DNA from 3 places in the Comamonas sp. 7D-2 genome. Region 2 is predicted to be linked to each of the others. Evidence: predicted binding sites of a transcription regulator. Region 2 holds the regulator's gene; each other region holds the start of a gene.
The links. The regulator sigma-54, encoded in region 2, starts transcription at its own class of promoters, with help from an activator protein. The targets are predictions, from matches to a motif close to TGGCANGNAANCTGCTTT.

Region 1 (7,716 bases), 1.2 Mb from region 2:
GCGCCGAGGCCGGCTTCACTCCGCTGATACGCCACGAGGCTGGCCAGCTGGTGAGTGTGCTGGCACTCGTGGCCTGCGGTCTGGGCGTGGCCATCGTGCCGGCATCCTTCGCGATGTTCCACCGCGAGCAGATCGTGTTCCGGCCGCTTCGGGCTTCGCGCCAGGTCAGCCGGCTCGCCGTCCTGGCGTCTGCCGAAGCGCTCAAGAGCAACCCGATGCTGGACCTTGTCGTCCAGCTCGCGCAATCCCAGCTGCAGGCCCTGGCTGCACAGCTGGCGCAACAGGGAGCGACGGAGTCTCGAGCACAGCCGGTTTGATTTATATAACCAAATCGTCTGACAACTCATGGTTTTTATAGCGACAATTACGTTAATCATGAGCATCAGCCACTACATCAAGGAAATCGGTCGCGGCACCAAGGGCGCGCGCTCTCTTTCGCGGGCCCAGGCCTGCGATCTGATGGGGCAGGTGCTGGACGGCAAGGTCAGTGATCTGGAGCTGGGCGGCTTTTGCATTGCCATGCGTTTCAAGGGCGAAAGCGCCGAAGAGCTGGCAGGCTTTCTCGACGCCACCCAGCAACGTCTGCCCGTGTGGCCGCAGGCCCATAAGGCCCAGCCCGTGGTGGTCATCCCCAGCTACAACGGCTCGCGCAAGCTGGCCAACCTCACACCGCTGCTGGCTGGTTTGCTGGCGCAGCAAGGCCTGCCGGTGCTGGTGCACGGCAGCCATACCGAAGACAAGCGCCTGGGCACGGACCAGGTGTGGCGGCAACTCGGCTGGACGGCCATCGAGCGCCCCGTCGCTCTGGAGCCTGGAGACAAGGTCTGGATGCAGACCCGTCACCTGCTGGCGCCGCTGGATCGGCTGCTGCAGATTCGCCGCCAGATGGGCCTGCGCAACCCCTCGCACAGCATCGTCAAACTGCTGGACCCCATCCATGGCAGCAGCACCGCGCAATCCGGGCTGGTGCTGGCCAGCTATACCCACCCGGCCTATGCCCAGCCCATGCTCCAGACGCTGGCCCTGCGCGCAACCAGTGCGCTGCTGGTGCGCGGCACGGAGGGCGAGGCCGTGGCCGCCCCTCACCGCGAACCCGTGAGCACGGGTGTGATTGCCGGAGAAATCTGCTTTGAGCGCTCTTCCCTGCACAGCAGCCAGCTCGCATCCGGCACCGAGATCAGTGCCCCGGAACAAGATCTGAATGCCGAGCAGACAGCCCGGCTGACGCTGGACATTCTGAACGGCCAGCTGCCTGTGCCGGCGCCGATCGCGCAACAATTGGAACAGATACAAGCCCTGCACCAGGCCATGCAGGTCACCGATGCCGGCGCTGCCGCCAGCCGCGCCGCACTGCAAGCCTATAACCGCAGCCCCGACTGAGACCCCACAATGACTGCCATTTCCCACAACCCCAATCAGCGCGGCTCCTGCACCCTGGTGGGTGCCGGCCCCGGCGACCCCGAGCTGCTGACCATCAAGGCCGCCAAGGCCATTGCCGCAGCCAGCGTGCTGTTTGTCGACGATCTGGTCAGCGATGATGTGATGAGCCACGCCTCGCCCAGTGCCCGCGTGGTCTATGTGGGCAAGCGCGGCGGCTGCAAGAGCACTCCCCAGGCCTTTATCGAAAAGCTCATGATTGCCGCCGTGCAGGACGGCGAACGCGTGGTGCGCCTCAAGGGCGGGGACCCCTTCATCTTTGGCCGTGGCGGCGAAGAGGTCGAACATCTGCGTGAGGCCGGTATCGAGGTGGATGTCATCAATGGCATCACCTCCGGTCTCGCGGGCCTGACCAGCCTTGGCGCCCCACTGACTCACCGCGACCGCGCGCATGGCGTGCTTTTCATGACCGGCCATGCCAAACCCGGCGACAGCGGCCCCGACTGGCGCCAGATCGCCGCCACGGCCCATGCGGCCAAGCTGACGCTGGTGATCTACATGGGAGTGAGCAGCGTGGAGCGCATCAGCAGCGAGTTGCTCAGCGGCCTGCCCGGCAGCACGCCCGTTGCCGTGATCCAGCATGCCAGCCTGCCGCAGCAGCGCCATGCGCTGACCTTTCTCAAGGATTTGCCGCAGAGCATTGCCGAGCATCAGCTGGGCAGCCCCAGCATCATCGTCGTCGGCGATGTGGTCCAGGGTATTGCCGCCTGGCAGAACCAGCCCCAAGCCTTGCCGCAATCAGCGGCCGCCTGAGACTGGACCGCCCCCGGGCTGTCCCGCAACCCGGGCTAGCGGCGACCCGACTCAGGGCGTACGAGTCTCGGCGAAGCGCTCGGCCAGCTCCTTGCGCAGTTCCTTGCGGATGATGGCGGCGTCCCAGCGGCGCTTTTCCTCGTCGGTTTCGAGCTGCAGCGGAGGCACGGGGGCAGGCTTTTTGTCATCGTCCACGGCCACCATGGTGAAGAAGCAGCTGTTCACGTGGCGCACCACCTGGCTGCGAATCTCCTCGGCAATCACCTTGATGCCGATTTCCATGGAGGACTTGCCGGTGTGGTTCACGCTGGCCAGAAAAGTCACCAGCTCACCTACGTGGATAGGCTGCAGAAACATCACCTGATCCACGCTCAGCGTCACGACATAGCGGCCCGCATAGCGGCTGGCGCAGGCATAGGCAACCTGGTCCAGCAATTTCAAGATGGCGCCCCCGTGCACATTGCCGGAGAAGTTGGCCATGTCAGGCGACATGAGCACGGTCATGCTCAGCTGGTGGGATGGTGTATTCATGGGGCGCGATTCTAGAAGTGATCCGGGACGCACGCTGAACCCTTGCGCATACCCCAATGGGACAATGGGCTGCAGATATAAACAAGTACCGATTTACACCGTGCTGTAAGTCTCAGGAGTGCGTCTTGCAAGTTCTGTTTCCCAACCCCTTCGGCCAGCCTGCCGCCAGCGCACAGGAAGTTGCAGCGTTGCAGGCACACATTGGCTTCTCAGATGCTTATGCGCAGTTTCTGATCACACAGAACGGCTTTTCCATGTATGCGCTGGAACAGGCCTCAGACCACGCCAGCTATCTTCATGACAGCACCGAGATTGCCAGCGAAAGCCACGCCAACTTTGCCGACCTCTTCAGCTTTGGCGCGCAACAGCATCAGGAAGACCTGAAAACCGTGCAGTCCGAATTTCTGCTGGCCCGCTGGTTCGTAGCCATTGGCCACGACCAGGGCGGCAACCCATTTGTGGAAGTTCTGCACGGTCGGCACAAAGGAAAGATCGGCAGTCTGGACCACGACCTTTTTCTGGGCGCCAGCGATCTGCAGGAATTCTTCGGCGATATGGAGCTGGAGCATATTGCGGCACTCAGCCTCTCCGATCAGGCCGACGCACTGTGCGACTCCAAGCTGGGCCTGATCTGGTTTCACGCCAGTGACCTGAATCACTTTACGGCCTGCTGCATTCACTGCGACGACGGTTTCTGGGGCTTTGTAGTGGACGAGCCCAAAATCTGAGGCATCTGGGACAATCGCGGCCTTGTTCTTGCTCCATCGCCCTGCCTGCCGTGTCCTCCTCTTCACAGGTCCCCTTCCAGATTTTTGACGCCATCATCATCGGCGCCGGTGCCGCCGGCCTGTTCTGCGCGGCCCAGGCCGGCCAGCAGGGCCTGAAGGTGCTGCTGATCGATCATGCGCCCAAGGTGGCCGAGAAGATTCGCATCTCGGGCGGCGGACGCTGCAACTTCACCAACCGAGATCTGGACGTGCGTGCGCCGCACAAGCATTTTGTGGGGCAGAACCCCCAGTTCTGCCGCTCGGCCCTGTCGCGCTTCACGCCTGCCGACTTCATCACGCTGATGGACAGGCATGGCATTGCCCACCACGAAAAGCACAAAGGCCAGTTGTTTGCCGACCATTCGGCCGAGGACATCATCGCCATGCTGCTGGCCGAGTGCAGCGCGGGCGGCGTGCAGCGCTGGCAGCCTTGCCAGGTCAAGAAAGTAGTATTTTCGCCGTCAAACCAAGACACAGAAAGCGATTGCAGCTATCAGATTGAAACCGATCGTGGCCTGGTACAGGCCACCAATCTGGTCATTGCCACCGGCGGCCTGAGCATTCCCAAGATAGGCGCCACCGACTTCGGCTACCGCCTGGCCCAGCAGTTCGACCTGCCGCTGATCGAGCGCACGCCCGGCCTGGTGCCCATGACCTTCGACGGCGAAGGCTGGCAACCCTACGCTGGCCTGGCCGGTCTGGCCCTGCCCGTGGAAATCAGCACCGGCAGTAAAAAGGAGCGCATGAGCTTCCACGAGGATTTGCTGTTCACCCATCGCGGCCTCTCCGGCCCTGCGGTACTTCAAATCTCCAGCTACTGGAAGTCCGGCACCCCGCTGCAGATCAATCTGCTGCCTGGCGTGGATCTGGCCGAGGTGCTGGCCCAGGCCAAGCTCCACTCGCGCAAGCTTGTGGCCAACGAGCTGGCCGCCCACCTGCCCGCGCGCCTGGCCGATGCCTGGGTCGGCCGCATGCCCGAGTTGCAGCGCCCCATCAACGAGGCCAGCGACAAGGCCCTGGCCAGACTGGCCGAGCAGCTGTCGCGCTGGGAGATCACTCCCACGGGTACCGAGGGCTACAAAAAAGCCGAGGTCACGCTGGGCGGCGTGGACACCAAGGTGCTGTCCCAGCAAACCATGGAGTGCAAGAGCCGCCCGGGCCTGTACTTTATCGGCGAGGTGGTGGACATCACCGGCTGGCTGGGGGGCTACAACTTCCAGTGGGCCTGGGCCAGTGCCGCCGCCTGCGCCCAGGCCATGGCGGAAAAGCAATCGGTCATGGCTTGAGCGACTGGAACCGAAGCGCCTGCCGCCATGAAAAAAGGATGGTTGAGTCATCCTTTTTTGCTGCCTGCGCCTCCAGCGCACCACCCGGTCAGGCAGAAAACTCCTTGCCTTCATAGTGCTCGGGAACCTTGAGCTGCCCCGAGGCGATGGCAGCCGACGCCTTGGCCACGCGCTCGCGCACAGCGGCGGCAACGCCCTGGCCCATGGTCAGGCGTACGGCCGCCGGGTCGCTCAGGCCAATCTTGCGAATACCCGGGCCGGGCGCACCGCGCTCCTGCATGTCCTTGACGGCCAAGAACGCGCCAATGCCCACATCGGCCCAGGCGGAAGCGACGAACACCTGCGGGTCCACCGTGGTCCAGTCGATCACATTGCCGATCTGGCGCGTGCCCGCTTCGCGGCAGGCCTGGGTCACGCCATCGCGGCCGGAGTTGAGCATGGTGAAGATCACATCGGCACCGGCAGCCATCTGGGCCTTGGCAATGCGGTGCGACAAAGCGTTGTCGTCCTGATCGCCCGAGAAGTTCGTCAGCAGCTTGACCCTGGGGTCGGTATCGCGCACACCGGCAGCATAGGCAGCACGCCCCTTGAGCCCCGGGGGCACGCGAATGCCCGACATATGGCCGACCACACCGGTTTTGGTGGTCAGCGCCGCCAGCACGCCCGCCAGATAGGCCGACTCTTCCTGCAGCACGTCATAGCTGCAGAGATTGCCTCCCTGTACCGCGCCCTGGGTCACGACGAACTGGGTCCTGGGGAAGCGCGCCGCAACTTCGGCTGCGGCCTGATTGTTCTGCCCGCCATGGGCAATCACCAGCTGCGCACCCTGCTCCGCAAGCTGTGCAAGAGCCGGCACCAGCAACTCCTTCCTGGGCGCCATGCCGTCGAGAAAGCGGGTCTGCACGCCCAGCTCCTGGCGTGCTTTTTCCAGGCCGCGCCAGCCGGCCTCCATAAAGCCCTTGTCGCTGCGCGAGCCCGCAAACAGACCGCCCACCACCAGGGAACCGCCGGATGCGGCAGGCCCGGAAACTCCGGCCCTGCCGGCACAGGCCGTCAATGCCAGCAAGCCCGGCACGGCTATGGCCGAAGCCATCCATTGGCGACGCGAAATAAATGAGGAATGAGAAGCGCTGGACAAGATGGAAGCTCCTTGAACACAGAAAAACAGCGACGCGCACAGGCACGAAACCCACTTATTCCTTGACCTCGGTCACGAAATAAAGCCCTCAAACTGTATGCAATTTCCGTGCACACGATACTCGCAAGAAACCCCAGCGCCGGGCTCGGCTGTCCTGGCGCCTGGGCAGCACCGTGCTCTTGCATTGCGCATCCGGCCTCGCTCCGCAATACACGCGACTTGAACGCGCCGATAGTCCAAAAGGCACAATGGCGGTGCCTGAATCTGGTCTGCGACAACGCCCTGCCTGCTGCCGCAAAACCATGCACGCGCGACCGACTCCGAATTGCTTCACGCCCCATTCAAGACGCAGCCCAAGTCTTGGTCTATAATGCTCGACTTTGCTGGCATTACCCCGTCGGCCATACTAGTTAAAAAGTGGCGGGGAAACCGCTGTTCACGGCTCTCAGGCCCGATCTTCCCGAGAACCCTCTGTCAGCACAGATATATCTGGAAATTAAATGACTACCATCCGCGTCAAAGAAAACGAGCCCTATGAAGTTGCCCTGCGCCGCTTCAAGCGCACCATCGAAAAGCTGGGTCTGCTGACCGATCTGCGTGCTCGCGAGTTCTACGAAAAGCCCACAGCCGAGCGCAAGCGCAAGAAGGCTGCTGCCGTGAAGCGTCACTACAAGCGCGTTCGCAGCATGCAACTGCCTAAGAAGCTGTACTAATCGTTGATTAGGACCAGTCGGCCTTAAAACAGCCGCAAACCCGCGCTCGGGACGCCAGGCGCGGGTTTTTTGTTTTCTGGCCACTGCCAAGCCTGCCCGGCTGCGCAGTGACCTCCCAGCGCATGGACAGTCAGCGTCCGTTCGCCCACCCCAAGGAGAAAGCCATGAGCCTGAAAGCCCAGATTACCGAAGACATGAAGACCGCCATGCGTGCCAAGGACAGCGCGCGCCTGGGCACCATCCGCCTGCTGCAGGCCGCGATGAAGCAAAAGGAAGTGGACGAGCGCATCGAGCTCGACGACGCCGCCGTCATCGCCATCGTCGACAAGCTGATCAAGCAGCGCAAGGACTCCATCGCCGCCTTCGAAGCCGCCAACCGCAGCGATCTGGCCGACGTGGAAAAGGCCGAAATGGAAGTGCTCAAGGTCTATCTGCCCGAACGCATGGGCGAGGCCGAGATCACCACAGCCGTGCAGGCCATCGTGGCCGAACTGGGTGCCTCCGGCCCTGGCGACATGGGCAAGGTGATGGGCGCCGTCAAGGCCCAGCTGGCCGGCAAGGCCGATATGGGCCTGGTGTCCGCTGCCGTGAAGGCCGCGCTGACCCGATAGTTGGCAACCGGCCTGAGCCACCATGCGGCACCAGGCTCAAAAACAGAAGCTGCTTGCGCTTGCAGTACATATCTTTCAGATTAAAAATGATCTGAAATTTATGTATATCAAGCGATAGCAGCTTCTTTTTTTATAGCATTTCTGAATCCCATGGGCGCCTGTTTGCTGAAGAACTCCTGCAGAAACTCGACGCAGACCCGCACCTTGGCCGAGCGCTCCAGTCGCGTCGGATAGACGGCCCAGATATTCGCCTGCTGCTGCCACTCGGGCAGCAACTGCAGCAGGCTGCCGGCCTGCAGATCGGCCGCCACATCCCAGAGCGATCGCAACACGATGCCATGGCCGTCGCGCGCCCATTGCACGGCCATCTCGCCATGATTGGTGGACAGCGGCCCGGTCACTTTCACGCTGCGCTCCTGACTGCCCGAGCGCAGTTTCCAGACACCGAAGGGATGGTCACGCTCCTTGATGACCAGGCAG
Region 2 (7,716 bases):
GACTGACGGCGGCTACACCTACTTTGTGCCCGATGTGGCCTATCACATCCAGAAGTTCAAGCGTGGCTTCACCAAGGTGGTGAACATTCAGGGTACGGACCACCACGGCACCATTGCCCGCGTGCGTGCCGGCCTGCAGGCTGCCGATGTGGGCATCCCTGAGGGCTATCCCGACTATGTGCTGCACACCATGGTGCGCGTGGTGCGCAACGGCGAAGAGGTCAAGATCAGCAAGCGCGCCGGCTCCTACGTCACGCTGCGCGATCTGATCGAGTGGACCAGCAAGGATGCCGTGCGCTTCTTCCTGCTCTCGCGCAAGCCCGACACCGAGTACACCTTCGACGTGGATCTGGCCGTGGCCCAGAACAACGACAACCCCGTGTACTACGTGCAGTATGCCCATGCGCGCATCCAGTCCGTGCTGCGCGCCTGGCAGGAGGCCGGCGGTGCAGGTCTGGCGGCACTCAAGGATGTGGACCTGTCCGCTCTGGAAGGCCCACAGGCCCAGGCGCTGATGCTGCTGCTGGCCAAGTACCCCGAGATGCTGACCGCTGCTGCCGAAGGCAACGCACCGCACGACGTGACCTTCTACCTGCGCGATCTGGCCTCCAGCTATCACAGCTACTACGACGCAGAGCGCATTCTGGTGGACGACGAAAAGGTCAAGCTCGCACGTCTGGCCCTGGTCGCTGCCACGGCCCAGGTGTTGCACAATGGTCTGGCGGTGCTGGGTGTGAGCGCACCCGAGCGCATGTAATCCCAGTTTCCTGTCCATCGGTCGCCTTGCCGGCCTTGCCTGTCAGGGGTCGATGGATCTGAGAATGGAATAACTGAAGCAGAAAGCGTTAAGCGACTGATATGAAGAACCAGCAACGCGGTGGAACCATCCTGGGGCTTATCTTTGGCATGGTCATCGGTCTGGCTGCGGCCCTGGCCGTGGCCATCTATGTGACCAAGGTGCCGGTGCCCTTCCTCAACAAGGGTGGAAACAACACTCAGCGCGATGCGGCCGAGGCCGAGCGCAACAAGAACTGGGACCCCAACGCACCGCTGCAGAGCCGCCAGCCTGCACCGCCCCCGGTGACACCACCAGTTCCTCCAAGCGATGTGACGGTGTCGCCGCCTACACCTGCGGTACAACCTACTGCAACCGGCGGAGTCACCACGCCGCCGCCACCTTCTACGCCGGAGAAGCCTGCCAAGTCCGCATCGGGTGATCCGCTGGGTGATCTGGTCAAGGAGCGCTCCGCAGCAGCCGACAAGGCAGACAAGGCGCGTGCAGACAAGGAAAAGGCGGCCGCGCAGACGGCATCCTCTTCGGACTCTGCGTTCAACTACTTTGTGCAGGCCGGTGCTTTCCGCGGCCAGAGCGAAGCGGAAGCGCAGCGTGCCAAGCTGGCCATGCTGGGCTGGGAGTCGCGCATCAGCGAGCGTGAGCAGAACGGCATCACCGTTTTCCGCGTGCGCGTGGGGCCGTTCAGCAAGCGTGACGACGCCGAGCAGCTCAAGGGCAAGCTCGACGGTGCGGGCGTGGACTCGACTCTGGTGCGCGCGGCCAGATAACAAGGCCCCTGAGGCGCTGCGCGTCGGGGGACTGCAGCTTAGCTGCGGGGCGGCCCTTGCTTGAGGCCTCTGGCTTGTGCCATTGGTAGTTTTGACAACGCTGAACTTTTTTGGGCCTGTTGGCTCTGATACTGCAGACCTGATACAGGAGTTTGTTTAGATGAAACGTCGCGAATTCTCTCTGGCTGCCTCGGCAGCTGCTGCCGGTGCCCTGACTCTGGGTGCCTCCTCCAGCTGGGCCCAGGGCGCTGCGCCCAAGGAAGGCAAGGACTACATCAAGCTCGGCAAGCCCGCCAGCGTGAGCGCGCCGGCCGGCAAGGTCGAGGTGGTCGAGTTCTTCTGGTACAGCTGCCCGCATTGCAATGCCTTCGAGCCCCAGTTCGAAGCCTGGGCAAAGAGCCAGCCTGCCGATGTGGTGGTGCGCCGCGTGCCCGTGGCTTTCAATGCCTCTTTCGTGCCACAGCAAAAGCTGTACTACGCCCTGGAGGGCATGAACCTGCTGCCCCAGCTGCACGCCAAGGTGTTCCGTACCATCCACGTGGATCGCAATCTGCTCAAGACCGATGACGCCATCTTTGACTGGGTCGGAAAGCAGGGCGTGGATCTGGCCAAGTTCAAGGAGGTCTACAACTCCTTTACCGTGGCCAATCAGGCGCGCAAGGCCGCTCAGCTGCAAAACGAATATGACGTGGAAGGCGTGCCCGCCATGGGTGTGGCCGGCCGCTACTACACGGACGGCACCAAGGCCGGCAATATGGACAATGTGCTGCGCGTGGTCAATGCGCTGGTCGCCTCCAGCCGCAAGGCCTGAGATCAGGCAGCAGACGCCAGTGACGTTTGACGTCCAACAAGCCCGCCGCCGTGCGGGCTTTTTTGTGGGTGTTTTTTACGCAAGTTGCAAAAAGGGAATGACTACAATGGATGCAAGAAACGTGCCTTCCATGAAAAAAACACTCCTACCTCTTGCGCTGGCCTGCGCCCTGGCAGCAGCGACCGGCATTGTCCATGCCGAAAAAGCCGACAGCGCCAAGCCCATGAATATCGAGGCGGATGCGTTGCGTCATGACGAGCTGCAGCAGACCAGTGTCTTTACTGGCAATGTGGTGATGACCAAGGGCTCCATCGTGCTGCGCGGTGCTCAGCTCGATGTGCGGCAGGACGCCGAGGGCTATCAGTACGGTGTGATCAAGGCCGAGGCCGGCAAGCGAGCGTTCTTCCGTCAGAAGCGCGATACCGTGGCCGGTCAGCCCGAGGAGTTCATCGAGGGCGAAGGCGAAGTCATCGAGTACGACGGCAAGGCCGATATCGTCAAGTTCATCCGTCGTGGCGAGATGCGCCGCTACCGTGGCGGTCAGCTCAGCGATCAGGTCACGGGCTCCATCATCGTCTACAACAACATCACCGACGTCTATACCGTCGATGGCCAGAAGACCAGCGGCGGCCTGCCGAGTTCCTCCGTGGGACAGGGCGGCCGTGTGCGCGCCATCATGGCGCCCAAGGACGGCACGCCGGGGGCACAGCCCAAGCCTGCAACACCTGCCACGCAGCTGCGCCAGAGCATGACGCTGGGCGGCGAGAAAGCCGACGAGAAGAAATGAGCGAGCCGACTTTCTCCAGCAGCCGCAGCGGCGAGTCCGACAGCCGCCTGGAGGCCAAACATCTGGCCAAGTCCTACGGCAGCCGCAAGGTGGTCAAGGATGTGTCGCTGTCCGTGCAAAAAGGCGAGGTGGTCGGTCTGCTCGGCCCCAACGGTGCGGGCAAGACCACATCGTTCTACATGATCGTGGGCCTGGTGCGCAGCGACGGCGGCGAGATCTTCATCGACGGCCAGCCGGTGGGCGGCATGCCGATTCACCAGCGCTCGCGCCTGGGCCTGTCCTATCTGCCCCAGGAAGCCTCCATCTTCCGCAAGCTCAGCGTGGAAGACAATGTGCGCGCCGTGCTGGAGCTGCAAAAGGACGAGCAGGGCAAGGCGCTGACGCGCGACGAAATCGAAAAGCGTCTCACGGGCCTGCTGCAGGAGCTGCGCGTCGAGCATCTGCGCCAGTCGCCGGCGCTGGCGCTGTCAGGCGGTGAGCGCAGGCGCGTGGAAATTGCCCGCGCCCTGGCCACGCAACCGCGCTTCATTTTGCTTGACGAGCCTTTTGCCGGCATCGACCCGATCGCGGTGATCGAGATCCAGCGCATCATCGGCTTCCTCAAGGAGCGCGGCATCGGCGTGCTGATCACCGACCACAATGTGCGAGAGACGCTGGGCATCTGCGACCACGCCTTCATCATCAGCGACGGCCATGTGCTGGCCGAAGGCACGCCCGAGGAGATCGTGGAGAACGCCGATGTGCGCCGCGTCTATCTGGGCGAACATTTCAGAATGTGATGACCCCCACGCTCCCTCACTTTGTGCGGTCGCTGCCCCCAGAAGGGGCCCTGACCGGCTGCGCCGAGGTTTGCCTTGGGGCGGCCCGGCGGCAAACCCGTAGCACTGCGCGCGTTTGCAATGATTGTCTGGGGGCCGCGCCTCGATGAAGCCAGGTCTCTCGCTACGCGTTTCGCAGCATTTATCGCTTACGCCGCAGCTGCAGCAATCCATTCAGCTGCTGCAGCTTTCCACCCTGGAGCTGGCGCAGGAAGTCGAGCAGATGCTGGTCGACAACCCTTTTCTGGAACGTGCGGGCGATGAGGCCGAAACTGCGGGAGATGCTCCTGTAGATGTAGCTAATAGCGCCAGTGAATACAGTACTTCAGATGGTATTCATGCTGAAAGAGATGCATCGCAAGCGCAACAAGCTACTGAAACGGTAGCGGAGGCATCAAACCCCGAAACCCCTGAAACGCTGAACTGGGAGGCCGAGGGCCTGGACGGCCAGGACGGGGAATGGGGTGGCGAATCCAGCAGCGAGTGGGATACGCCCTCGGCCAGCAGCTCCACGCGCAACCGCGATGGCGATGACGAAACCGATGCCATCGATCTGGCGCGCGAGCACCAGAGCCTGACCGACTTTCTCCATCGTCAGGCGCTGAGCCTGCATCTGGGCGCGGCGGACATGGCGGCGCTGCGCTTTCTCATCGAGTCGCTCAGCGACGACGGCTATCTCGAGGATTCCCTGCAGGAGCTGGCGCAGAGCCTGGCCGGCGACGACCTGGAAGAGCGCGAGGAACTGGAGCAGCACTTTGTCATTGCTCTGAAGCTGCTTCAAAGCCTGGAGCCCGTGGGCGTGGGAGCGCGTGATCTGGCCGAGTGCCTGCAGCTGCAGCTGCGCGACCTGATCCGCACCGCCGAGGACGAGGGCACGACCGAGGCGCATATGAACCGGCTGCTGCTGGCGCAGGCCATCTGCGCGCAGCCCATGGACCTGCTGGCGCGGCGCGATCTGCGCAAGCTCACCAGCCTGTGCGGCGCGCGAGAGGAACAGCTGCGCGAAGCCATGGCCCTGATCGCCAGGCTGGAGCCGCGTCCGGGTCGGCGCTTTGTGGACGTGGAGCGCCATATCGTGGTGCCTGATGTCATCGTGCGCCCGCTGCGGTCCGGCTCGGGCCGGGTGGACTTCTCCGTGCAGCTCAACCCCGAGGTCATGCCGCGTCTGCGCGTGCACGACATCTATGCCGGCGTGCTGCGCCGCCACAAGAACAGCGACGGCCATGCGGCGCTGCAGCAGCAGTTGCAGGAGGCGCGCTGGTTCATCAAGAACATCCAGCAGCGTTTCGACACCATCTTGCGGGTCTCCGAAGCCATTGTGGAGCGGCAGAAGAACTTCTTTGTGCATGGCGAACTGGCCATGCGCCCGCTGGTGCTGCGCGATATCGCCGACACCCTGGGTCTGCACGAGTCCACGATCAGCCGCGTGACCACGGCCAAGTACATGGCCACGCCCCAGGGCACCTTCGAGCTCAAGTATTTCTTCGGCTCGGGCCTGGGCACGGAAACCGGCGGCAGTGCTTCCAGCACGGCCGTGCGTGCGCTGATCAAGCAGTTTGTCGATGCCGAAGATGCCAAGAAGCCGCTGTCGGACGCCAAGCTGGCCGATATGCTCAAAGAGCAGGGCATCGAGTGCGCGCGCCGCACCGTCGCCAAATACCGCGAGCAGCTCAAGATACCGACGACCACGCTGCGCAAGGCGCTGTAGGGCACCGCAGAAACAAGAAAGCCGCTGATGCATCACACAGCGGCTTTCTTGTTCTGTATTTAGGGCGGGAGCCTTGATAAGGCATTCCTCAAGCAAGGGGCAGCGAGCAAGAGCCGCCCTTGCGGCGATGCTGCCGTCCCCCCTTGGGGGCGCCCGGCCAGGGGAAGGCGCGTAGCGCCTCAGGGGGTTATCAAGAAACCAACCACCAGATAAACCAGACCAGCACGCCAATCATCAGGCCGAACTTGAGGATCTTGTAGAAGGTCGGATTCCAGTCGCGGAAGGCGCGGCGGTACTTGCCCGCATAGAACGAGATCTTGAACAGCTTGCTGATCATGCCGCGCGGATCGCCCTCGTTGTTGGGCGAGCTGGCGGCGGCCACCACGTTCTTGCCCAGCCAGTGATTGAGCCACTGGGCAAAGCCATTGGTCATGGGGCGCTCCACATCGCAGAACAGCACGATGCGGTTGCCTTCCGAGCGGTTCTCGGCCCAGTGCATAAAGGTCTCGTCGAAGATCACGCCTTCGCCTTCACGCCAGCTATAGGGCTGGCCGTCGACCTCGATCATGCAGCGGTCGTCGTTGGGGGCCAGCACGGCCAGGTGATAGCGCAGCGAGCCTGCATAGGGGTCGCGGTGCAGATTGAGCTTGGCGCCGGGCGGCAGCTCGGCAAACATGGCGGCCTTGACGCTGGGAATCGATTTCACCAGGGCCGTGGTCTTGGGGCACAGCTCCATGGCCGAAGGGTGGGCATCGCCGTACCACTTGAGATAGAAGCGCTTCCAGCCGGTCTTGAAGAAGGAGTTGAAGCCTGCGTCGTCGTTGTTGGCGGCGGCCTTGATCTGCATGTTCTTTTGCAGATTGACGGCTTCCTCGCGGATTTCACGCCAGTTGGCCTGCAGCGGCGCCAGCTCGGGGAAGGTGCTGGTGGGCAGATAGGGCGTGCGCGGCACCTTGCTGAACATCAGCATGAAGACGTTGAACGGCGCTGTGAACGTGGAGTGGTCAAACAATTGCTTGACCACCTTGTGGCGCACCTTGCCGCGCAGATGCATGTACAGCCCGCAGCCAAAGAAAAGCAGCACCAGTGCCAGAACGATTATTTTTGCCATAAGGGCCAATTTTACCGGGGGCACCCCGGCGGCCACCATGGGGGCAGGTCAAACAGAACCGGGGTAGGGGAATATCAAAAGCAATAGCTGCCGGCGCTTGACGGCCAAGCGCAGCAGCCCGCTTGTTAGATGTTCAAGGCAGAGCCAGCACGGCGCAGTTGCACAGATCCGCGCTCTCGAACGCCGTTGTGTCGCCCGCTTTGAGCCCCGGCACGGGGAATAGCCGCACCGTCAGCGGCTTGTTGAGGCGAAAAGCCATGGTGCCCGTATCGCGCATGACGGCGGCGATCTGCTCGGCGCTGCTGTCGCCCGGCACAGGCACGGTATCGAGGCCGATGCCGCAGACGCTGCTGTAGGTCAGCAGGGCGCGGATATCGAATTCGTCATTCAGACTGGCCTGGGCCAGGCCTTGGTCCTCGGTCACGGCCAGCATCAGGCCGCTGAAGCCGATCTGTGTCACGCCGTTGACCGATTTGAAGACGCGGGTCAGCAGGGCCGACGCTTCCACCGTGCCGCTGGCGCCGAAACAGGGCACGCCCAGCAGTTGGTAGACATCGACCATGGAGGCGCAGGACTTGGACGGCGCGGCCGAGGTGTCCATGCCCGCGATATGCCAGCCCTCGGCCAGTTTCACGCCGTCGGCACAGCGCTGGATGGCAGTGGCATGCTCGTTCAGGGTCTGGCTCAGGCGCTCGAATGCGAGCCTGAACCACGCCGCGTGATCGAGCTGCAGGCGCTGCTGCTGCAGCTCCTGCAGTTCAGCCACCATGAGGTCTGGCGTTTCCAGGCCCAGCACCAGGGCGCCGTGGTGCTGGCCGCGGTGGTAGCTGGCCGGGAAATAGGGAATGCCGGGCGCGCAGTTGAAGTTGACCGTGAAGTTGAAGTTGCCTTCGCCGCGCGGCGTGGTGCGCGCGATCT
Region 3 (7,716 bases), 1.1 Mb from region 2:
GTGAATGCGACGGAGTCGGTGGACAAGATCGGCGAGGGCCGCACGGTGCGCGAGCCCGAGAAGCCCTCGGCTCCCGATACCGAGAACCGAGACTGGACGCTGGCCGAGGAGGTCAAGCAAAAGGAGGAGGTCGAGGAGCCACCCAAGGAGCCGATCTCCAAGCAGCTGATCGAGTTCATCCAGTCCATGTGGCGCGCCAGTGCCCAGGCGGTGGAGCAGGCGCAGGAAACCAGCAAGTCGGAAGATCTGCTGCAGAGCAAGCAGACGGCGCGCAATGAGCCGCTGACTTATTCCGAGCCCCGGATAAAGCGCAGCGGCAACGCCAAGTAAGCGATTGCTTTTATTTTGAGAGCTGATTGCGCTTGATATTCAAGCGCTTCAGCTATTTTTATATCTTATTTGCTTTCAGGATCAGCGCTGTCAGCTTCTGATTTGTGAGCGTCGTCCTTGGCTGATGCAGCTGCCACGGCTTCCGCGGCCTTGGCCTTTTCACGCGCTGCACGGTATTTGACGGCAAAGGCGCGCACTTCCTCATAGGTGACGAAGCCGTCCTTGTTGGTGTCGGTTTCGTCAAAGGCGGCGGCCAGCTTGGGGATGATGGCCACTTCCTTGCGGCTGAGCTTGCCATCCTGGTTGAAGTCCAGCATCTTGAACTGCTGCTGGGCCTTGATCTCGCCCTTGGAGAGCTGGGTTCCCTGTCTTTCCGCCATCTTGTCGCCGGCAGTTTCCTCGGCGCGCACCGTGGGCAGCAGCAGCACGGCGCTGGTCAGCAGCACGCCCATGGCGGTCTTCATGACCGAGCTGCTGCGCGCGACGAAGGGGTGTTTCTTGGCTTTTGACATAGCGGTACAGGTGAGGGCCATGACGGCATTCTCAAGCACTGTCCCGCCGCACTTTCAAAGTTTTGCATTCGCTTGCCGGACTTTGCCAAGCTTTACGTAGGCAGCGCCGCCTTGTCATGGGCAATGCCGCTGCGCACATGGCCCGAGGGAACATGCCCGGCCGCATTGCGTACATGGCCGGTCTGGTCGTCGAAGAAGAAATCGGGCTCGAACTCGCGCAGAAACCCGCCCTTGGCCAGTCCGCCGAGGAACATGGCTTCATCGACATCGATCTTCCAGTCCATCAGCGTATTGAGCGCGCGTTCATGGGCCGGGGCGCTGCGCGCCGTGACCAGCGCCGTGCGCACGCGCATGCCGGCCACATCTGCCTGCTGCAGCCGGTGCAGGGCGGCCAGCAGCGGCTTGAACGGGCCTTCGGGCAGCGGCTGGGCGGCTTTCTCCAGCTCATGTTGCTGGAAAGCCTCCAGGCCCTGGGCCTGGAAGATGCGCTCGGCCTCGTCGGAAAACAGCACGGCATCGCCGTCGAAAGCGATGCGCACTTCGCGCGGATGGCTGCTGCTGGCGCGCATGGAGTCGGTGAACACATGGGCTGCCGGGTAGCCCAGCTGCAGTGCCTGGGTCACGTCATCGGCATTCGCCGAGAGAAACAGCTGGGCTCCCAGCGGACGCAGATAGCCGAAGGGGTCGCGCCCCTGGGTGAATACGCCGCGCTGTATGGAGTGCAGGCCGTGGGCCTGGGCCGAGCGGAAGACGCGCATGCCGCTGACGGGGTCGTTGCGCGAGAGCAGCACCACTTCCACATGCTGCTGTGCCTCGGTGTTGAAGGCCAGCAGCTTCTTGACCAGCGAGAAGGCCACGCCGGGCGCGGCAGGCACGTTCAGCCGCTCGCGCTGCAAGCGCAGATAGGTCGCCGGGTCGCTGTCCTCGAAGAGGCGGTTTTCCTCCTCGAAATCGAACAGGGCTCGCGAGGAGATGGCGACGACGAGCTTGTCGTTCAGGGTCATGGCCATGGCGGTACGGCTTTGAGCGGATGTGCAGACAAGCTCCGATGATACGCAGGCCGCCGCGCCCTCACCAGTTGGCTTCGCGCTCGGGCGTGGCACTGATATGGTGTATGGACAGATCGGCGCCGTCGAATTCCTGCTCCTGGCTCAGGCGCAGCCCCATGGTTTTCTTGAGCAGGCCATAGACCAGCAGGCCGCCGAGCGCTGCCCAGGCCACGCCCATCAGCGTGCCTATGAGCTGGGCCATCGGATGTACGCCGCCAAGCCCGCCCAGTGCCTGCGTGCCGAAGATGCCGGCTGCAATGCCGCCCCAGGCGCCGCACAGACCGTGCAGCGGCCACACGCCCAGCACATCGTCGATCTTCCATTTGTTCTGCGTCAGCGTGAACATGAAGACAAAGATGGCGCCGGCGGCAGCCCCCACGACCAGTGCCCCCAGAGGGTGCATCAGATCCGAGCCCGCGCAGACGGCAACCAGACCGGCCAGCGGGCCGTTGTGCACAAAGCCCGGGTCGTTTTTGCCCACCGCCAGGGCAGCCAGCGTGCCGCCCACCATGGCCATTAGCGAGTTCACGGCGACCAGACCGGAGATCTTGTCCAGGCTCTGGGCACTCATCACATTGAAGCCGAACCAGCCCACGATCAGAATCCAGGCTCCCAGCGCCAGGAAGGGAATGCTGGAGGGGGGCGTGGCGGCGATCGCTCCGCCCTGGCGGTAGCGATTGCTGCGCGGACCCAGCAGCAGCACGGCGCCAAGAGCGATCCAGCCGCCCACGGCGTGGACCACCACGCTGCCGGCAAAGTCGTGGAACTCGGCACCGGTCAGCGCCTTGATCCAGGCCTGCACGCCGAAATGCTGGTTCCAGGCAATGCCCTCGAAGAAGGGGTAGATCAGGCCCACGATCATGGCCGTGGCGATCAGCTGGGGCCAGAACTTGGCGCGTTCGGCAATGCCGCCCGAGATGATGGCGGGAATGGCGGCCGCGAAGGTCAGCAGAAAGAAGAACTTGACCAGGCCGTAGCCGTTGAGTGTCGTCAGCTGCTCGGCACCCACGAAAAAGTGCGTGCCGTAGGCCACGCCATAGCCGAGCGCGAAATAGACCACGGTGGAGACCGAGAAGTCGACCAGGATCTTGACCAGGGCATTGACCTGGTTCTTGCGGCGCACGGTGCCCAGCTCCAGGAAGGCGAAACCGGCGTGCATGGCCAGGACCATGACGGCGCCCATCAGAATGAACAGGGCATCCGCGCCCTGTTTTAGTGCTTGCATGAAAACGCTCCAGCTGAAATTTGCTATTTATTGGTGCGAAATTGCGTAAAAAACCCGCAATGCACTAAAAGAAAGCAAGAATTGCGCCAGGCTGGAGTGGGTGCTTCCGCACCGTTGCGGGCGCGGCCGGCCTATTTGACGAACTGGTTGAGCTGGATGATGGGCATGAGCACGGCCAGCACGATGAGCATGACCACCAGTCCCATGACGACGATGAGCAGCGGCTCGAGGATCGTGGCCAGGTGCATGGCACGGCGCTGGACCTCGGTGGACAGCTGGGTGGCGGCACGCTGCAGCATCAGCGGCAGCTGGCCCGTCTGCTCGCCCAGCCGGGCGAACATGGCGACCAGGCCCGGAAAGCGCTTCTTCTGAGCCAGGGCCGAGGCCAGTGGCGCGCCTTCGCGCACCAGCACCAGCGCATCCATGGCATCGGCGCGCAGGGCGCGGTTGTTGAGCGTCTCGGCCGCAGCCTGCAAGGCCTTGAGAATGGGCACGCCCGCTCCGGCGAGCATGGCCAGAGTGCCGGCAAAGCGCGCTGCGTTATAGCTGCGCGAGAGCCGGCCTATGAGCGGCAGACGCAGCCACTGGGCATCGAAGCGCTCGCGAAACGCCTCGTTCCTGAGCGCCAGCCGAAAGCCCACGGCAGCCAGCAGCAGCACGGCCAGCATGAGCCAGCCGTAGTGGCGCACAAAGTCGCTGATGCCGAGCATGACCACGGTGAGAAACGGCAGCGCACGCTTGGTGCCGGCAAACACGCCGGCCACCTGCGGCACCACATAGCTGACCAGAAAGATCACGATGACGATGGCCACCAGCGTCACGATGGCCGGATACAGCGAGGCGCCGATGAGCTTGGACTGCAAGGCCTGGCGCGCCTCCAGGTCGTCGGCCAGGTTTTCCAGCACCGGACCCAGGCTGCCGCTGGATTCACCGGCGCCGATCACGGCGCAAAAGATATCGGAAAACTCGCGTGGATGCTGTTCCAGCGCCCTGGCAAAGCTGGAGCCGGCATTGACCTCGGCCCTCAGCGCTGCGACCAGCTGATGCTGGCGTTCGTCCTCGGCTTCCTCGGACAGCGCAGCCAGTGCGCGTTCTATGGGCAGGCCGGAGCTGACCAGCCCCGAGAGCTGGCGGGTCCATACCGCGAGGCTGGTGGAGTTGAAGACCGGGCGCGTGAACCATCCGGAAGCGCCGGTGCGGCCCTGGCCCTTGCCTGCGGCGACGGGCTCGACCTGCAGCGGCACCAGGGCCTGGCTGCGCAGCTGGCTGCGCGCGGCACGGGCGTTGTCGGCTTCCAGGGTGCCCTTGCGGGTCTGGCCCTGGGCATCCAGGGCTTCAAAGGTAAAGGCGGGCATGCGCGAATCGATCTGACGGGTGAGGAGTTAGTGCAGATAGTAGCGACTAATGATGTCAGCACTTCGGCGTTTGAGAGAGCGAACCCGGCTTGACGCAGGTCAGGACTGCCGCGGCTGAGGTCGGCACAATGGTCTGCCGATTCAAGAATGCGAGGTTTCGATGCTCAAGGACAAGGTTGCATTGGTGACGGGGGCTGCATCCGGCATAGGCCGTTGTGTGGCGCTGACATGGGCCAGGGAAGGCGCGCGGGTGGTGCTGGCCGACCTCAACGAGGAGCAGGGCCAGGAGAGCGCGGCCCTGGTGCGCGAGCTGGGTGCCGAGGCACTGTATCTGCGCGCCGACGCCGGCAGCCCGGCGGATCATGAAGCGCTGGTGGCCCTGACCATGCGCCACTTCGGCAGGCTGGACGTGGCCTGCAACAACGCCGGCATCGGCGGAGCCAGCGCGCCAACCGCCGACTATCCACTCGATGCCTGGGAGCAGGTGCTGCGCGTCAATCTCTCGGGTGTCTTCTATGCCTGCAAATACCAGATTGCCGCCATGCTGCAAGGCGGTGGCGGCTCCATCATCAATATGGCGTCCATACTCGGCGCCGTGGGCTTTGCCAACTCTGCGGCCTATACGGCGGCCAAGCATGGCGTGCTGGGCCTGACCAAGGCGGCAGCGCTCGAATATTCGGCCCGGGGCGTGCGAATCAATGCCGTGGGGCCGGGCTTTGTCCAGACCCCCATGATCAGCGGTCTGGAGCAGGACCCGGCCACGCATGCGGCGCTGGTGGCGGCCCACCCCATGGGACGGCTGGGCCAGCCCGAGGAGATCGCCGAGCTGGTGGCCTGGCTGGCCAGTGACCGCGCGTCGTTTGTGACGGGCGCTTATTACCCGGTCGACGGCGGTTACTTGGCGCGCTGAGTGGTCTGCAGCGGTTTGCTATAGGTTTTGATGGCCCTGCGCTTGACTGGCAAGCGCTGCGGGCCAAAACCTTAAACGACTGGCGCCATGGCGGCGGCTTGCATATCGCCGTCGATCTCGTCGGCGCGCACCGAGGCTGCACGCTGCAGCAGCGGCGTGGCATAGGCCTCGAATTCGGGCCGCCTGGGCAAGCTGCCGTCCATCATGCTCCAGCCGATATAGCTGGCCAGATACAGATCGGCGGCCGTGAAGTGGTCGCCGCAGACATAGCGTTTGCCGGCCACCGCATGCAGCAATGTGTTCAGCACATCGTCAAAGCGACCAAAGCCCGCGCTTATGGCCTGCTGATGAGTTTGCGATTGCAGCCAGCCTTCGTTGCGGGCGGTTGTGACGGCCTCCACCGGCCCGGCGACAAAGAACAGCCAGCGAAAGTAGCTGGCCCGTTCCGGGCTGCCCATTGCCGGGGCCAGTCGTTTCTCGGGAAAAAGCTCGGCCAGATAGGCGAGGATGGCTCCGGTCTCGGTGACCACGGCATCGCCATGCTGCAGCGCCGGGACCTTGCCCATGGGGTTGATGGACAGGTACTCGGGCGACTTCATCTCGGGTCCGAATTCCAGGTCAACGGTTTCATAGTCGGCGCCGCATTCCTCCAGCATCCAGCGCACCATGCGGGCGCGTGATCTGGGGTTGCTGAAAAAGCGCAGCTTGGGTTGCTGAGGTGTGGACATTGCGGCTCTCCTTGGCGGGCTGTTGTGACATGGCAAAAACGCCATGCAGCCAATGTAGGAGCGGGGGCTGACAGTTTCTGTCAGCAGCGCCGTTCAATCCAGCGTGTAGCCGGTTTCGTCCAGCCAGCGCTGTATCAGCGCCTGGCGTCGCTGTGGATAGCGTTCGCCCAAATCCTCCAGCGCGTCCACGCGGTCGGCGCGAAAGTGACGAAAGGCCTGGCGCAACTCGCACCATGCCGAGACCACGCGGCTGCGCTCGAAGTAGGCCATGGCAAACGGCCAGACCAGGCGCTGGCTCGGCACGCCATGCTGGTCCCGGTAATGCAGCACGACCTTGTGTTCGGCACGGATGGCGCGGCGCAGCGCGGCCTGCCAGGGCTCGGGCGGCGGGTCGTTCTGCATATTGGGAACCAGCAGGCCGCTGGTATCGACGGCAATGCGCAGCTCCAGCGGCAGTGCTGTGCGTATGCGGTCCATGGCGGCGGTGGCGGCCTGTGCCAGTTGCGGATCGGCCTGCAGGCTGGCCCAGCGAGCGCCCAGCAGCAGGGCCTCCAGCTCGTCGGCGTTGAACATCAGCGGCGGCAGCAGAAAGCCGGGCCGCATCTCGAAACCTATGCCGGGGTCGCCCAGGATGTCGGCGCCCTGGGTGCGCAAGGTGGCAATATCGCGATACAGCGTGCGCAGGCTGATGCCCAGCGCCTGGGCCAGCTCGGGCCCGGTCTGCGGCTGACGGGCGCGGCGCAGTGTATCCAGCAATTGCAGCAGACGGGCGGAACGGCTCATGGGCGAAATCTGAGAGGTGAACGACGCAGGAGTTTGGCATGCTCTCATGCCAGGGCAGCCGGTTTGTCGTTACCCCTGAGCTCCCTCCTTCCGCGAAGCGAGAGAGGAGGGAGCTGCCAGGACCGCTCAGGCGGAGTTCATGGCGCCAGCCGTGATCTCCAGGCTGCGCAGGCGCAGCTCGGCGTCATAGACATCGCTGACGATCATGAATTCATCGGCCTGGGTCTCGTCGGCCAGCTTTTGCAGGCCCTGGCGCACGGTATCGGGGCCGCCGATGACGCCCACTGCCAGGAAATCGGCAATCGCCGCCTGGGCGCGCCCATCCAGCTGCTCCCAGAAGTCCGGTATCGGGGGCATGAGGCGGGTGCGGTTGCCGGTCAGAATGCCGAGCACGCGCTGATAGGTGCTGCTGGCCAGAAACCGCGCCTCTTCATCGCTGGGGGCTGCAATCACGGGCACGCCGACAATCGCGTAAGGCTTGGCCAGCGTGGCACTGGGCTTGAACATCTGGCGATACAGGGCCAGGGCCTGGTGCAGCATGCGCGGCGCAAAGTGCGAGGCAAAGGCGTAGGGCAGGCCCATGTGTGCAGCCAGCTGGGCCGAGAACAGACTGGAGCCCAGCAGCCAGATCGGGACATGCGTGCCCGCGCCCGGCATGGCGATGATGCGGGCGCCGTCCTGGTGATCGCCCAGCAGGCGCTGCAGCTCCTGTACGTCGCGCGGGAAGTCCTCCTCGGTCTCCACGCGGTCGCGACGCAGGGCGCGCATGGTCGCACCGTCGGTGCCCGGCGCGCGGCCCAGGCCCAGGTCGATGCGGCCCGGGT

Region 1: the regulator sigma-54 is predicted to act here: its motif matches at 6,009-6,026, upstream of MPZ60_RS18170 (BMP family protein).
Region 3: the regulator sigma-54 is predicted to act here: its motif matches at 3,188-3,205, upstream of MPZ60_RS03300 (ammonium transporter).

The regions. Positions count from the first base shown of each region.
Region 1 covers NZ_CP094238.1:3,959,314-3,967,029, forward strand. The annotation lists gene MPZ60_RS18140 (LysR substrate-binding domain-containing protein) at 1-317, shown strand, start outside; gene ybiB (DNA-binding protein YbiB) at 376-1,380, shown strand; gene cobA (uroporphyrinogen-III C-methyltransferase) at 1,390-2,190, shown strand; gene MPZ60_RS18155 (acyl-CoA thioesterase) at 2,242-2,721, opposite strand; gene MPZ60_RS18160 (SMI1/KNR4 family protein) at 2,847-3,449, shown strand; gene MPZ60_RS18165 (NAD(P)/FAD-dependent oxidoreductase) at 3,500-4,774, shown strand; gene MPZ60_RS18170 (BMP family protein) at 4,863-5,912, opposite strand; gene rpsU (30S ribosomal protein S21) at 6,413-6,625, shown strand; gene MPZ60_RS18180 (GatB/YqeY domain-containing protein) at 6,790-7,236, shown strand; gene MPZ60_RS18185 (LysR substrate-binding domain-containing protein) at 7,344-7,716, opposite strand, start outside.
Region 2 covers NZ_CP094238.1:5,143,617-5,151,332, reverse strand. The annotation lists gene argS (arginine--tRNA ligase) at 1-757, shown strand, start outside; gene MPZ60_RS23720 (SPOR domain-containing protein) at 859-1,563, shown strand; gene MPZ60_RS23715 (thiol:disulfide interchange protein DsbA/DsbL) at 1,724-2,374, shown strand; gene lptA (lipopolysaccharide transport periplasmic protein LptA) at 2,505-3,161, shown strand; gene lptB (LPS export ABC transporter ATP-binding protein) at 3,158-3,940, shown strand; gene MPZ60_RS23700 (RNA polymerase factor sigma-54) at 4,086-5,687, shown strand; gene MPZ60_RS23695 (aspartyl/asparaginyl beta-hydroxylase domain-containing protein) at 5,878-6,798, opposite strand; gene MPZ60_RS23690 (DUF711 family protein) at 6,932-7,716, opposite strand, start outside.
Region 3 covers NZ_CP094238.1:736,275-743,990, forward strand. The annotation lists gene MPZ60_RS03285 (hypothetical protein) at 1-330, shown strand, start outside; gene MPZ60_RS03290 (EF-hand domain-containing protein) at 396-863, opposite strand; gene MPZ60_RS03295 (5'-nucleotidase) at 935-1,852, opposite strand; gene MPZ60_RS03300 (ammonium transporter) at 1,914-3,116, opposite strand; gene gspF (type II secretion system inner membrane protein GspF) at 3,248-4,471, opposite strand; gene MPZ60_RS03310 (SDR family NAD(P)-dependent oxidoreductase) at 4,632-5,381, shown strand; gene MPZ60_RS03315 (glutathione S-transferase family protein) at 5,453-6,109, opposite strand; gene MPZ60_RS03320 (YafY family protein) at 6,203-6,892, opposite strand; gene MPZ60_RS03325 (LLM class flavin-dependent oxidoreductase) at 7,019-7,716, opposite strand, start outside.